One region of the Pantanalinema rosaneae CENA516 genome, then DNA from elsewhere that is predicted to be linked to it. Evidence: riboswitches for the same ligand, from Rfam matches in the RefSeq annotation. Region 1 holds a riboswitch; the other holds the start of a gene.
What was found. A riboswitch is a leader RNA that binds a small molecule or an ion and turns the genes downstream of it on or off. The one in region 1 is predicted to bind cyclic di-AMP.
Positions count from the first base shown of each region.

Region 2: it holds a riboswitch for cyclic di-AMP, as region 1 does, so the genes downstream of both, ACN4EK_RS06435 (universal stress protein) here and ntrB (nitrate ABC transporter permease) in region 1, are expected to answer to the same signal.

Region 1 is NZ_JBLZFZ010000010.1:152,869-160,431, forward strand. It holds gene ACN4EK_RS08295 (metallophosphoesterase family protein) at 1-841, shown strand, start outside; gene ACN4EK_RS08300 (exopolysaccharide biosynthesis protein) at 885-1,490, opposite strand; gene ACN4EK_RS08305 (ABC transporter ATP-binding protein) at 1,573-2,406, opposite strand; gene ACN4EK_RS08310 (ABC transporter substrate-binding protein) at 2,450-3,871, opposite strand; gene ntrB (nitrate ABC transporter permease) at 3,889-4,737, opposite strand; cyclic di-AMP (ydaO/yuaA leader) riboswitch at 4,831-5,016, opposite strand; gene ACN4EK_RS08320 (HAMP domain-containing methyl-accepting chemotaxis protein) at 5,262-6,707, shown strand; gene ACN4EK_RS08325 (hypothetical protein) at 6,813-7,563, shown strand, end outside.
Region 2 is NZ_JBLZFZ010000008.1:99,924-107,486, reverse strand. It holds gene ACN4EK_RS06450 (rhomboid family intramembrane serine protease) at 1-518, opposite strand, end outside; gene ACN4EK_RS06445 (S9 family peptidase) at 724-2,685, opposite strand; gene ACN4EK_RS06440 (Nif11-like leader peptide family natural product precursor) at 2,860-3,093, opposite strand; gene ACN4EK_RS06435 (universal stress protein) at 3,384-4,070, opposite strand; cyclic di-AMP (ydaO/yuaA leader) riboswitch at 4,227-4,348, opposite strand; gene ACN4EK_RS06430 (DEAD/DEAH box helicase) at 4,821-7,538, shown strand; gene ACN4EK_RS06425 (hypothetical protein) at 7,550-7,563, opposite strand, start outside.

The DNA.
Region 1 (7,563 bases):
TGCTCTGGATTCCAATACCTTTAATGCTCCAAATCCCTTACCTAGTACGCCGGAAGGGGAACGATCGCGCGAACAACTGCGGCAGAAGCGCATGGAGTTAGAACAAGACCAGCGCCATATTTTAGATCAAGCCGCTCGGCTGCACCCTGAGCATCCCGAAGATGCAGAACACTTAGACGACTTACAAGCTAAGGTGGAACAACTGGCAGAAATCATTCGGGATATTGATCAGCAGTTGCAGGCAAACGAAAATACGGTGACAGATGAGGCACAACTGGACTGGTTACAGCAACGCTTAATTGAGTCCTGGCAATCTGAAGCGGTTCGGGGACGTGTGCTATTTTTCCACCATCCTCCCTATGTCACTGAAGCCACCAAGTGGCACCAAGCCCAAACCCTGATCATTCGCGATCGGCTGCGACAGGTCTTGAATGCCGTTGCCCAAGAGGTCGGAGAACTCACCCAGGGTCGCCCGATCGTAGATCTCGTCTTAGCCGGACATGCCCATTGTTTAGAGTATTTGCGAACCTTCGATACCGGTCATGCCGACTCCCACACCAACTGGATTGTCTGTGGGGGCAGTGGCTATAGTCTGCGGCGACAGCGTCAGGAGGGTCCGCAATTAACTGAGCCGTTCCCGGATGGCGATCGTGTGGTGGCAGAATCGCGTTTATTCCTGGGTCGAAGTGGGCAGGGTTCCCGCAAACGTCGCCCCTACTCATTTCTCAGAATTGATGTGCGATCGGGCAATCCACCTAAATTTATCGTGCGTCCTTATATCGCGGAATGGTTTCAACATAGCTGGCAGGAGCGGGAGGGGGAAGTAGTGGTACTGCCGTGAGTAGTCAGTTGGGGAAGATGAGGGGATAGGGAAAAGTAAGTTTTTAGCTGAAGATTTGCTGTAACATCGTGGGCGAGAGCCAGAGAGCATAGGTAATGCCACAGATGGCGAGGGTAACGGCGATCGTAAAGCCATAGCCGATACACATTAATAGACCATCCGCTTCCAGAGTGGCGATCGCAATTAACAGGATGCCTGCGGTGGGAATGGGGTTGGTGAAAGGAATCGGCAACATCAACAGAAAGGCTAACCAGGCAATACAAAGACCATTGAGTTTCCAGGCATGGGGGCTGGTAGCAAGCCGCCGCATCCGGGGACGGGTAATTTTTTCTAACAATTTGGACAGGGTTTGTAATTGCTTCAGCAGGCTGTGCACTAACCAGGTGGGGAACCGCAACTGAGCGATCGTCCGAGGCAACCAGGGCGATCGCCGCCCCACTGCCATTTGCAATGCCAAAATCAGGCAAGCGAATCCCAGAGGGCCGGCTAATCCGGGCGGCATCGGTAACAGAAACGGCAACACCAATAACCCAATCACCAGACTGAATCCGCGTTCGGAGGTTTCGGTCAAAATATCATGCAGGGTTAAAGGATGTTCTGCCAGACGCTTCAGCAATGCTGCCAGGTCTTGCGAGAATCTCAGGTGCATAACCAACGGAACAGTTGAACCTTGATAGATCCAACTGTAAGGGAAAAGATTCCCGATCGTCAGTCCCCGCAAGATAGGAAGATCAGTCGCCAAAATGCTGATCCAGGAAGTTTAAAACATGGTTCCGCAGTTCGTAGTACAGGGGATCTTCTCGTAGTGCTGCCCGATCGCGGGGATGGGGAAACGGCACTTCCAGAATTTCGCCAATCTGGGCATGGGGCCCATTCGTCAACATGACGATGCGATCGGACATATATAATGCCTCATCCACATCATGCGTCACCATCATCACCGCCTGCCGATTGTTCTCCCAAATATTCAACACTTCTCGCTGTAACTTACCGCGTGTCAGAGCATCCAACGCCCCAAATGGTTCATCCATCAGCAACATTTTGGGACGAATCGCCAAGGCTCGGGCAATCCCCACCCGTTGCTTCATCCCACCCGAGATTTCATCCGGGTATTTATTGGCGGCGGCGGTCAAATTCACCATTGCCAGGTGTTCATTGACAATTTGGGATTTTTCGGCATGGGAAGCTCGATCCAAGACTTCATCCACAGCTAAACGAATGTTCTCCCGCACCGTCAGCCAGGGTAGTAAAGAGTAATGCTGGAACACCATCATCCGTTCAGCACCCGGTTTGCGAATTGCCTTTCCTTCTAGAGTCAGTAACCCTGAGGTCGGACGTTCTAACCCGGCGACCATTTTCAGCAAGGTCGATTTGCCACAGCCCGAGTGACCAATTAAGGAGACAAACTCATTTTCCTGGACGGTGAGACTGATATTATCCAATACCACGAACTCACTCCCATCCGGATTGCGATAGGCCTTGGTCAGGTTTTCAATCACTAAAAATTCGGTTGGAGTTGAGCGATCGCCGTGGATGCCGTTCGTTTGTAGGGTAGATTTAACCATCATGCCTCCTGGTTGAGTCAGTAGTGAACAATGAATCTATGGATTAACTGAGATAAATCCGGGTCGGGCGATCGGCGCGGATCTCGAAGCTATTCAAATAACCCATAGGGTCACTCGGATCAAACCCTTTCTTGTCGATAAACGCCTCTGGCGGTTCGACTTTGTAATCCTCCTGGGGACAAGGAATCCCCATTTCAGCCGCCACTTCCCGGTAGATATCGGTTCTCCAAGCTTTTGTCGCTAGAGCATCGGCATCTTTGGGAAATACTTTAATTTGTCCCCAGCGAGCCGCTTGAGTCATCAGCCACAGACTCTTAGAGCGCCACATAAAGGTCGAGTTTTCTCCCGGTGCTTGGGGAATATTCGGTGGCAGGTCAAAGAACAGCGTTGTATCCGGCGAGGACACAGTCCGGTCTTTACCATCAAACCCACCGTAGTTGTAATCCCCGACAATGGCAGGCCGCGTGAATTTATCCACAGCCCCCGTTTTAGGTTTGGCTCCGGTAAACGAGCGATCGGTAATCAGTTCGGCAACTTCCGCCCGGTTTTCCGGTTGGCTGCAATACTGGCAAGCTTCAATCATGGCTTTGAGTAAGGAGCGGTAAGTTTTGGGATTTTGTTCGATGAAGTCCTCCATCACACCCAGCAAGCGATCGGGATGCCCTAACCAAATTTCCTTGCCTTGAGCAAAGGTAAACCCAACGCCAGCATTGCCTTGAATCGCGCGAGTATTCCAGGGTTCTGCCACCATGTAGCCCTGCATGGCTCCGATCCGCACATTGGTCACCATTTGGGGCGGGGGCACGATGATGATCCGGAATTCCTTATCCGGTTCAACTCCTGCTGCTGCTGCCAGGTAACGAATAAAATATTCGTAAATTGATGAACTCAGAACCACCGCCCAAACGCGATTTTCTGGCGGTTGACTCTCAAAGAAGTTACGGAACTGCCGCCCGAACGCTTCTAAGTCCCCGTTGTATTCGTACCAGGGTCGCAGACCAAACTCCCACATGGCTTTATTCATGGTCATTGCGTTGCCATGTCGATGAATCGTCATCCCGGCACATAACGGCGCATGACGTGCCCCTTCCGCCCCAATCCGAGCATTCGTGACCGCCCCGGAAACCACGGGAGCCGCATCTAAGCGCCCAAAAATCACGCCATCCCGTGAGGTTGCCCAACTGGCCTCCCGATTCAGTTGAACATTTAAACCATATTTACGGAAGAAGCCTTTTTTCCAGGCGATCGCAAACGGCGCACAATCATTCACCGGCACATAGCCCACGGTAATATCTGGTTTTTCCAGGTCTTCCCGTCTAACGACAGGCTTGATCGCCAACGCTTCATCCGTTAGCCCTTTAGCGGAGCGATCGCCACTGATAGTACAGGAGGATACTCCTAGCCCCGCGATCGTCGCGCCCATGCCCAGCACAAACTCTCGTCGTGTCCAACGATTAGTGTTCATAGTACGTGGTGAAAAATTTAACTACTGACGGGACGGCGGTGAGTCACCCAGGCTTGCAATTGCCCCATGGCAAAATCCAGCAGCAAGCCCGTGATGCCAATGATGAAGACCGCTAGAAACACAGAACTTAAGTTCAAGCGACTCCATTCATCCCAGACAAAGAAACCAATGCCAATCCCACCCGTCAGCATCTCGACCGCCACAATCACTAACCAGGCAATGCCTAAACTGATCCGTAATCCGGTGAAGATATAGGGCAGGCTGGCGGGCAGAATAATCTTCGTTACCTGCCGCCATTTGGGCATTTCCAGCACTCTCGCCACATCGATAAAATCCTGCGACACGCTGGAAACCCCCAACGCCGTGTTGATGATCGTCGGCCACAGTGAAGTTACGAAGATTACAAAGATGGCTGAGGGATCGGCCAGGTTGAAGATGGCTAGAGCGATCGGCAGCCATGCTAACGGAGACACCGGTTTGAAGATTTGAATCACCGGATTTAACGCCAGCATGATCGGGCGAGACATGCCGACTAGAAAGCCAATCGGAATGGCGACGATCGCGCCCAAACCAAACCCAATTAAAACCCGGCGTAGGCTGGCTAGCAGTAACCAACCAACGCCCAAATCCCCCGGGCCCCGCTGGTAAAAGGGATTCAGGATAAAGTCTAAATTACTAACTAACGCTTCCCAGGGAGTTGGCATCAAATCCCGACGGAACAGCGCCACGCCCCACCAGAGCAGGAGAATTCCCAGGAAACCCAAAGCAGGCAGCAGCACTGTATCTCGAACCATAAATAGTTTGGTTCGATGCCAACTTGCCTGAGCGATCGCAGCAAACACTGCTGCCAGATTCATCATCGGCATATATAGCACCTCAGTCTCACGAGCAGGTACACAAACTGAGCCGTACTGGCAAGAGACACTGAGGAGTCAGAGCATGGAAAAATGCTGACTCTCCAGTCCTCCCTCAATGCTGACGGAGTTAGCTGACGGGCTAGGGCTGAGAGATGCCCTCCGGTACTGAGTAAATCGGTCAGAAGCCAGACATCACTAAAAATAGGTCTGGGATTCTGCCTGATTTAGCCAAGCAACCGGTTCGCCCCAAAGATTGGTTCCTCCGTTCCGGGGTAGCACTGTACCTCACACGCTTACAGGCGACCCAGATTAAGCTGACTGACTCAAGTTAATAGATAGGAATTTAACACTGCGATCGGGAATTGTGCAACCTACCTTAGGCAGGATGTCGAGCGATCGCTAAATCGAGCCTGGTTGTAATGTCAGGAATCTCTGAGATTGTTTAAGAATTGTCTGAACCTGTCGATCGGGTGACTGCCTCCGGGCGCACTAACTAATAGACCCGATATTGATCCCTACAAACAGTCAACCTTATGAAACTGAGCACCAAAATGTACCTGGGATTTGCCATCCCTGCCTTAATTTTGGCTGGGGTTGGTGCCTATTCACTGTATTCATTTAGCCAAATTAATCGTCAGGTGGGTACGATTTATGACGATCGGGTAGTGCCACTTCAACAACTTAAGACTATCTCCGATCAATACGCCATTACTATCATTGATACGGTGCATAAAACCAACCGCAAACTATTAACACCCTCTGAGGCGATCGCACTAATTCAAACAGCCGAAACCACAATTCAACAAAATTGGCAGGCTTATCTCAACACAGAATTAACCCTTGAAGAACAACAATTAGTGAATCAAACTAAAACCTTACTGACCCAAGTCAATCCAGAAATCCTGAGGTTGAAACAAGCGTTAGAGGAACGGAATACGTCCCGCATTGCGGAATTAGATACTCGCCTTTATCAGGTCATTGATCCGCTGACCCGACAATTGCATCAACTGACTGATTTACAATCACACGTAGCACACCAGGAACGGCAAACCGCCGATGTCGTTTATCGCCATACGGTTGGAGTATTTATTGTCCTGTTAGTCGTCGCATTAATCCTGGCATCCCTGATCGGCTTCTTCCTCAGTCGCTCAATCATTGCCACCCTACGCCAAACGATCGCCGCCCTCAGTCAAACCGCCACCGAGATTGCCGCTGCAACTAGCCAACAGGAACGGGTCGCCGCTCAACAAGCCACTTCCGTGAATCAAACCACCACCACGATGGATGAGTTGAGTGCCTCTTCCCGCCAATCTGCCACCCAGGCTGAAGCCTCTAATACCCGCGCCCAACAAGCCCTGGCTCAATCCGAATCCGGCATGAAGGCCGTTGAGCAAACCTTAGCCGGGATGAGTACCTTACAACAAACTGTCATGGCGATCGCTGAACAGGTGCAGCAATTACAGGCACAGACGAATCAAATTGGCACGATTACAGCGTTAGTCAGTGATTTAGCCAATCAAACCAATATGCTGGCATTGAATGCTGCCGTAGAAGCAGTCCGAGCCGGAGAACATGGTAAGGGTTTTGCGATCGTGGCAGCTGAAATTCGCAAACTAGCCCAGCAAAGTAAACTATCCGCCACCAAGATCGATACCTTAATCTCGGACATTCAAACGGCAATTCAAACCACTGCCCAAACCACAGCCAACAGCACCTCAACGGTGCAAAGCGGCATAGACCTGGCTCAAAATACTGCCGCCGCCTTCGATCGGATTATGGCAGAGATCCAAAGTGTGGTTGTGAGTAGTCAACAATTGACCTTGAATGCTCAACAACAGGCGATCGCCATCTCCCAGGTGGTGACTGCGATGAATTCCCTGAATCATGCTGCCCAGGAAACTGCGAGCGGCATCAGTCAAACCAAACAGGGCATTCAAACCCTCAACCAAACGGCATCAGGCTTACAAAGCATGGTTTAATCACGAGATACATCAGGCAATCAGTTCAGATCAGGGTATATCAGAGGGTATATCAAGTTAGAACCGTTCTCCCGTTCAACGTGATCCTCACAGGAATGGCTTGTTATGCATGATGATTCCACGGGCTTAATTTGTCGGCATTCGTTTGAATTGTCCCGCTTGATGGCAGTGTATCCTCCTCAGTTGCACCATGCCAATAAGCAGATGGTTTATCAGATTGCTTGTCCGCCCGGCACCCGCTATTCCGGTGAGTTAGTGTTCTCACGCTGGCGATCGCTACCCTTGCCGCAAGAATTCATTCCAGAGCAGCACCAAACTGCATTTGAGACCCGGTCAGGCTACTTTGCCTATGAGCCGTCTACTGACCCAACGACGATCGCCTGGTATTTAAATTTCGCCCATTCCGATCTATTCGCCTTCTACGGTGGCGGCTTGTTTGCCCAAGATGAAATGCAAGTGGCAGAACATCCAGCGTTGGGAGCTTTACGCGAAGCCTTATTAGCAGCCAATATCCCTACCTGGACGGTAGAGGACGAACAACCAACACCAATTTTAGTCCGGGGAGTCGAGCGTCGTTGTGCGATCGCCACCGATCGCAATCCTGCCCAAGGGCGACCATCGGGCCTGTACGGCAATCATTTTGCCAGAGCCAGCACTGAGGCAATTCAACGGGCAACCACACCCTTACAGCCACCAACCATTAGCAATATTCTAGCGATCGCAGCGCCAGCCAACGGCTTTGGACTTTACCGCCGCCACCAGATCACCTATATCCTGACTACCGCCTTGACCGGATTTACCGCCGCTCGGCAGGAATCGCAGTTAGCCAGCCCAACTCCCCCCACGGTAGTGATTC
Region 2 (7,563 bases), on a different contig from region 1:
CCATACTGGAAGGGTAAAACGCCAAAAACCAAACTACCGTATAGTACGGCGGTGACGATCGCTAGGGAGATCGCCAGCACACTCCGCTCAAAAAATCCTCGCAGTAATAAATAGCCTAAATAACCAAAAATCACGCCACTAGCACCAATATGGATGGTGCCGGGTCTACCAATTAGCCAGGTACCTAAACCGCTCGATAACCCAGCAATAATACTCACGATGAAGAAATCGCTGGTTTCCCGCAGCATCACCAACCAGCCCAACACCACAAATGGGATGGTATTACCAATCAGGTGAGCAAAATTGCCATGCAGGAAGGGCGCGAACAAAATGCCGCGCAGACCAATTAAACTCTGCGGCACAATGCCATAAACATCTAAGGTCGTGCGGGAAACCGATCGCAGGAGAAATTGATCAATGATTTCTAACGTCCAGGCTACGGCGACTAACCCTAACAGAATCGTAAATTGGTTGCGGATTTCTCCGGCGATCGTCCGTTCCCCTTTGGTGCTACGCATAGTTAGTTAACAGTTATGAATCAATCGTGATCAAAAGTATGGGTTGAACAGTGATGGCAGCATCCTATCCTCCCATCTTGTCATCTCCCTGCGCTGCCCTGCCCTAAGGAGATTTCTAGGAAACTTTTGCCTTTGTACGGGCAAACGGCTGTTCGCCCCTACCCAAAATCGCCAATTATCCGGTAATTTCTATTCTGGAAATCTCCTAATTCTCCTGTTTTAACAAAAACTGTTGCACAAATAGGACAGTGGCATAAAACTGAAAGTCGAAATTGGCTTTTTTGGCAAATCCATGACCTTCGTCCTTTGCCATCAGATACCAAACGGGAACCTGGTTATTCCGGACAGTGGCAACAATTTGTTCGGCTTCAGCCAGGGGCACCCGTGGATCATTTTTGCCATGAATCACAAAGAGCGGCTTTTGAATTTGCTCAGCATTGTTGAGCGGAGAGATTTGCAGCAGAAATTCCCGCATCTGGGGATCCCGTTCGTCGCCGTACTCCACCCGGCGCAGATCCCGCCGATAGCTCTCAGTCCGCTCCAAAAAGGTGACGAAGTTAGAAATGCCGACAATATTGATCGCGGCACGAATCCGATCGCTGTAATGCGTGGCGACAGCCAGGGACATATAGCCGCCATAGCTGCCACCCATGACCAACACGCGATCGGCATCCAGATCGGGTTGGGTGGCAATCCAATCCAAAAGAGCGCCGATGTCTTTGACCGAATCTTCCCGGAGTTTGCCGTTGTCCAGTTTCAGAAAGGTTTTGCCATAGCCAGTCGAACCCCGCACGTTCGGTAGCAGCAGGGCAACTCCCAGTTCATTTAAAAAGAAGTTGTCCCGTCCCTGAAAAATGGGTCGCGATTGGCTTTCCGGCCCCCCATGAATGTCAATGATTACCGGACGTTTGCCCGTAAACCGGCTGGGGGGGCGGTAGAGGAAACCAGAAATGGTGCGATCGTCGAAACTTTGCCACCGGACTAATTCCGCTTCGGCAAAGGTGGTGGTATTCAATCCCCCAGTTTCACTTTCGGTCCACCGTTGTACCTGGTTCGTCGTCACATCCAGGGAATAGACATCTGCCGGAAAGCGGGCGGTGATCAGGGTAAATCCCAAGTCCCGATTATTGCGATGCCAACTCAGTCGGAAGATCAGACCGGGGGGAAGTTTGGGTACAGGTCTTTCCTGACGGGTGGTGGTATCGAGCAGATGCAGGACACTACTGCCTTCTTCATTGGTGACAAAAGCCAGCAGTTTGCCATCGTGCGATAAATCAAAATCCTCAACATCCCAGGGAATTTGACTGCTTAGCTCGGTATAGGTTTGGGTTGCCAGATCAAAGTAAGACAGTCGTTGGAATTCTGACCCCCGATCGCTGATCAGGTACAAGCCTTTCCCATCGCGGCTAAACACTGCCCCGCCATAAAACACAGATTCTGTGCCCGTCTTAGGAGTCAGCAGCGTCTTCTGACCCGACTGGCTATCGACTAACCAGAGGTAACTTTCGTTAACCGACACAAACTGCATGACCAACAATTGTCGATCGTCCGGTGCCCAATCGAGCGGCGACCACCCTCCCCCCTCCACCGTGGCTAATAAGCGATCGGTCTGGGGCTTGGTGGGATCAATCACGTACAGATCGGTGTCCTGTCCATTGCGGCGAGTGGAGGTGTATGCCATGCGATCGCCCGCCGTTGACCAGATGCCACGACTATTCTTGGATTTACCGTCCGTGAGCAACGTGACTGCGCCAGTGGCTAAATCGTAGCGGTAATTTTGGTTAAATTCGTTCCCACCGACATCGCGACTGAAGACAAAGTAATCCCCGGTGGTGGGTTGATAGGTGGCTCCCGAGGGGGCTTCTGCAAAAAAGGTTAACTGCTGCCGCATCCCCAACGGCGATCGCACCTGATGCACCTGTGCCGTATTGGCAAACCGCGTCGAGATTAACAGTTCTCGTTGAGTCGGATGCCAACTGGACAAGCCGGCCGATCGAAACTCGGTATAGCGCTGAACCGTATCCACCAGGGAGGTTGGGATCGGTGGAATGCCCTCGACCACTAAATTCTCGTTTGGAGTAACCGTATCAGCCAGGATAGGGGGCATGGTTGTCAGGGTCAGCAGAGCCGGTAGAACGATCGCTACCGTAGTTTGAAGTAAGTTCATGCGTGGGTCGGGCAATCAGTCAAGGTTTTTGGGAATCCCGCATCAACACTAACACGGCTGATTCTTAGTCAGACGGTAGCACTGGTAATGCACCTTTAGCGATCGGAGTCAGTCTCCTGTCCGACCAGAGCGGATTCAACCCGGAACCGGACAGCGAATCACCGTGTGCAGGAATCACACCCAATTAATGCTCCGTAGCCATTTCCAGACTCCGGTATGCCGTCTGACTACTACTCCCTGACTTTGTTCCCGGGCGATCGTCATCAGTTCTTCCGTGGTAAAGCTATAACCAAGTTGCTCAGTAATCTTTAAAAACTCTTCTGGACTAGAAATATGTTCAAACTTATCTCGCAGCGTCTCGTCATAAGCGGCTGCCTCCAGAAATCGATTCGCACTTTCCAGCGACATTCCTGAATCCTCCTTCTGGTATTGCGTATCCCCGACAAGCAAATAATGCCTCTAGGTTATACTGCCCTAAATCTCAGTCACCTATAGCGTTGCTTTATCTAAAAAATTATTCTGATTTTGTAATCGTACATCTACTTTTGATAGAGAAACGCTGATGTCTACTTTACAATACTTGGATTTCAGCCAATACCTCAAATAACACAAAGGGCAGACATTACGGACTGCCCTAGGAAACCTGATTAGCTGATTGTAGCCTCGATCAACGATCATGCCGATCTCAGCCTATATTCCTAGCCATCACACAACGCTGGCGGAATCCCGACAACAGGACAAGGAAACGATCGCCCCAATTGCTGCACTAAGGGATGTTCCGCAGATTCGCAACCGACAATGAGCATCGTGGCAGATTCAGCCTGGACGACACTTTTCAGTTCGGGAATCAAGCTACCAAACCGGAGATGGGTCTTTAGAGAACCCCGCCATTCATCCGCCAGATACCGTGCCCGCCATAAAATGCGATCGGCTTGTTCAAAGGAATCTGCCCAGCAAGAGGAGACATCGGATACCGACGGTTGGCAAGATTCTGACAACTCTGGCGCAATGCTGTTCGATCGCGACTGCACCGCCGCTTGCCCACACGCCACTAGCGGGGCGTTACGCTGCTTCTTGCGGGAAAAGGGTTTGCTTTTCGAGGAAACTGGATGCTTAGCGGATAAGGTAGGGCTGCATGAACTCTGTAAGTCCATGACGTAAATGACTTGTACCGTAACGGCTTTGGATGTGGCTAACCGGGTTTGGTGAGCAATCCAGAGGGTTAAATCCAGGGCAATTTGGCTACGAGGTGAGCCATTGTATGCGACCATCAAGTTCACTGCTTGAGTCGTGTTGGAGCTAGCTGAACTACCTGATGGGGGCACTAACAACATTTGCCGAGTCAGGTCACTACAACCTAGCGCTCCCTCAAGACGCGCAAGCATTGATGTAATGTTCACGGTTGACCTCTCTAAAAAAAGTAGAACACGGACGAGAGGTGGGTCAGGCGACAGAGCAGCAATGACATCGGATGCTGTCAAGGTATTCGACTGAATCTGTCAGGAGACTCCAGACCGCTGCATAAAAGCGTTAGTCTTAGGCACTCCTCCCATTGCCGACGGAGTTAGCTGACGGGCGAAGACTGGAAGGTGTCTCTTTCAGGTATGCTGAAATTAGCCCCAGGAATTTGGTTCCTCCGCTCTTAACCAAGCGTATGATCGAATCCTTCCATCATGGCTTGGTTTCAGATTAGGCTACCCACTTAAATAGACATCATGAGATATAGTTACGAGACAGGTGATCGTTAGCCAGTAATTCAAAAAAATTGCCCTCTAAGACAGAGGCAAAGCTGGTGATTTCAGGGTGTTTATCTATCCTCTAGTTAATATAACCCACTCATTTTGGGTTCCGCATCTGCCTTAAAGTAGTTGTTCATGAAACTTATAACAGTTTTCATAGAAGTAGATTGTCCAAAACCAACAAAATTAGGGAATTGGTACAACTTTCCGGATTTAATCTGAGCCTGAGTGTCAAAAAATTAACATAGTTCAATATAAATTAAGAAGAAAGTTAATTATTGGGCGTGAATCGCGGCGGAAGATCACAGAATAAATATATAGGTAAGGCAGGATGCATGTTTCACTGTGAACGTTCATCACTCCGTCTTCCTTTGCTCTTTACTTTTAAATGTTCGCGTGAGTGCTTCCCTTAAACCGTCAGGGCTTGATCTAAAGCAACTGTTCCCTTTTCAACTGGATGAATTTCAGCTTCAGGCGATCGCAGCGCTGGAAGCCGGTCGATCCGTAGTCGTCTGTGCGCCTACTGGCTCGGGTAAAACCCTGGTGGGTGAGTACGCCATTCATCGTGCTCTGGCTCAGGGACGGCGGGTATTTTACACCACACCCCTGAAAGCCCTATCAAACCAGAAGCTGCGGGACTTTCGGGAATTATTTGGTAGCGACAATGTGGGACTACTTACGGGTGACATTTCCGTCAACCGAGAGGCTCCAATTCTGGTGATGACGACCGAAATCTTCCGGAATATGCTGTACGGCACCCCGATCGGAGAGGTGGGTACATCGCTGGTGGGTGTGCAAGCCGTCGTGTTGGATGAATGCCACTATATGAACGATCGGCAACGCGGCACAGTCTGGGAAGAATCGATTATCTACTGTCCACCGGAGATCCAACTGGTTGCCCTGTCGGCAACGGTTGCCAATAGCGACCAACTGACGGATTGGATTGCCCAGGTACATGGACCTACCGATCGGATTTATTCAGACTTCCGCCCCGTTCCCCTCAGGTTTCATTTCTGCAATCCCAAGGGCTTATTTCCGCTCCTTGATGACAGTGGCAAACGGATGAATCCCCGACTGCGACCTAAAGGTGGCAAAGGCGCAAAACCGGGTGGTAAAGGACGGAGTCCCCGGCAGGAAAGCCCCAACTTAGCCTATGTCCTGACTCAGTTGCAGCAGCGGGATATGCTCCCGGCGATTTATTTCATCTTTAGTCGGCGGGGCTGTGATCAAGCCGTGGCAGAGGTGAGTAATTTGCCGTTGTCTCTAGTCACTGAAGCGGAAGCAGCACAACTGAAACAGCGTGTCGATGAATTTTTAGCGGCAAATCCGGATGCCGGACGGGCTGGTCAAGTCGAACCCTTGTGTCGAGGCATTGCTGCTCACCATGCCGGGATTCTGCCCGCCTGGAAAGGCTTGATTGAAGAACTGTTCCAGATGGGCTTGATCAAAGTCGTGTTTGCCACGGAAACCCTGGCCGCCGGGATTAATATGCCTGCCCGCACCACCATTATTTCCAGCCTCTCGAAGCGCACCGATCTGGGACATCGCTTACTTACCGCCTCCGAGTTCTTGCAAATGGCAGGACGAGCCGGACGGCGGGGGATGGATGTTTTGGGGCATGTGGTGACGGTGCAAACTCCGTTTGAGGGAGCCAGGGAAGCCTCTTATCTCACTACGGTGGGTGCTGATCCCTTAGTCAGCCAATTTACTCCCAGCTATGGTATGGTCTTGAACCTGCTGCAAACCCATAGTCTAGAGGAAGCCAGAAATCTTCTAGAGCGCAGTTTTGGTCAATATCTGGCAACGGATTATCTCCGTCCCCAACAGGAGGCGATCAATACCTTACGGGCGGAACTGGCGCAACTGGAAGCCCAGTTAGATTCAGTGGATTGGAAACTGTTGGCTCAGTATGAAAAGCTGCAAGAGCGCTTGAAGGAAGAACGCCGCCTATTGAAAACCTTGCAGTCCCAGGCGGATGATATGCGGGTGAGCGATCTGGCGATCGCGCTGTCCTTCGCGGTAGCTGGCAGTATGGTCAGCCTGAAAGGTCAATTTGTGCCGGTGCATACACCTCTATCGGCGGTATTAGTCACGAAAACGGCGGGGGCGGGGCAGTTTCCCTATTTAGTCTGTTTAGGGCAGGACAATCGCTGGTATGTGGTGACCGTAGGAGATGTGGTCAGTTTACGGGGGGAAATTCCTCGCTTGGCGGGAGTCGATGATCTGGCTCCCCCCCCAGAAATGCCGTTGAAACCGGGGCAATCTCGCAGTGGCAATGAACAGACCGCCACGATCGCCAGTCAAATTCCGACGCTGTCTTTCCCCGACGATGCCCCAGAAGTCTATGCCCAGATGCAACGGATGCAAGCGGTGGAAGCCCAGATTGCTGCGCATCCCGTTCAACAATGGGGCAACCGCACGACGATCCTAAAACGGCAAAAACGCATTACGGCGATTCAGGAAGAGTTGCGCGATCGTGAGGAAAAACTGGGTCGGAATTTACATCGACGCTGGGATGAATTCCTCAGCCTGATCACTATTCTGCAAAGTTTTGGGTATTTAGATGGCACTGAACCCACCCAGGCTGGTCAAGCGGCTGCCGCCATTCGGGGCGATAACGAACTGTGGTTAGGATTAGCGCTGCTCTCCGGGGAATTGGATACCTTGGAGCCACAGCATTTAGCCGCAACCTGTTTAGCCCTGGTGACGGAGGTATCTCGTCCGGATAGCTGGACGCGGTACAATCTATCGCCTGAAGTTGAGGAGGCGTTAGAAAGCTTGCGGGGAATTCGCCGTCGTCTATTCCAGATCCAACGGCACCAGCAACGTGAGTTGACCCGGACGTACCCCGGACAAACCTTTGAAATGCCTCCCGTTTGGCTGGAATATGAGTTTGTTGGCTTGGCAGAACAATGGGCACTGGGAACCGAGTGGACGGAACTCTGTAGCAATACCAGTTTGGATGAAGGAGATGTTGTGCGAATTCTGCGTCGCACCCTGGACTTTCTATCCCAAATTCCCCATGTCCCTCACCTGCCAGGAAGCCTCAAGCGCCATGCGATCGATGCGATCCGTATGATCGATCGCTTCCCAGTGAGTGGCTTAATTGATTAGTAACAATTACACTAACGACCTGAGC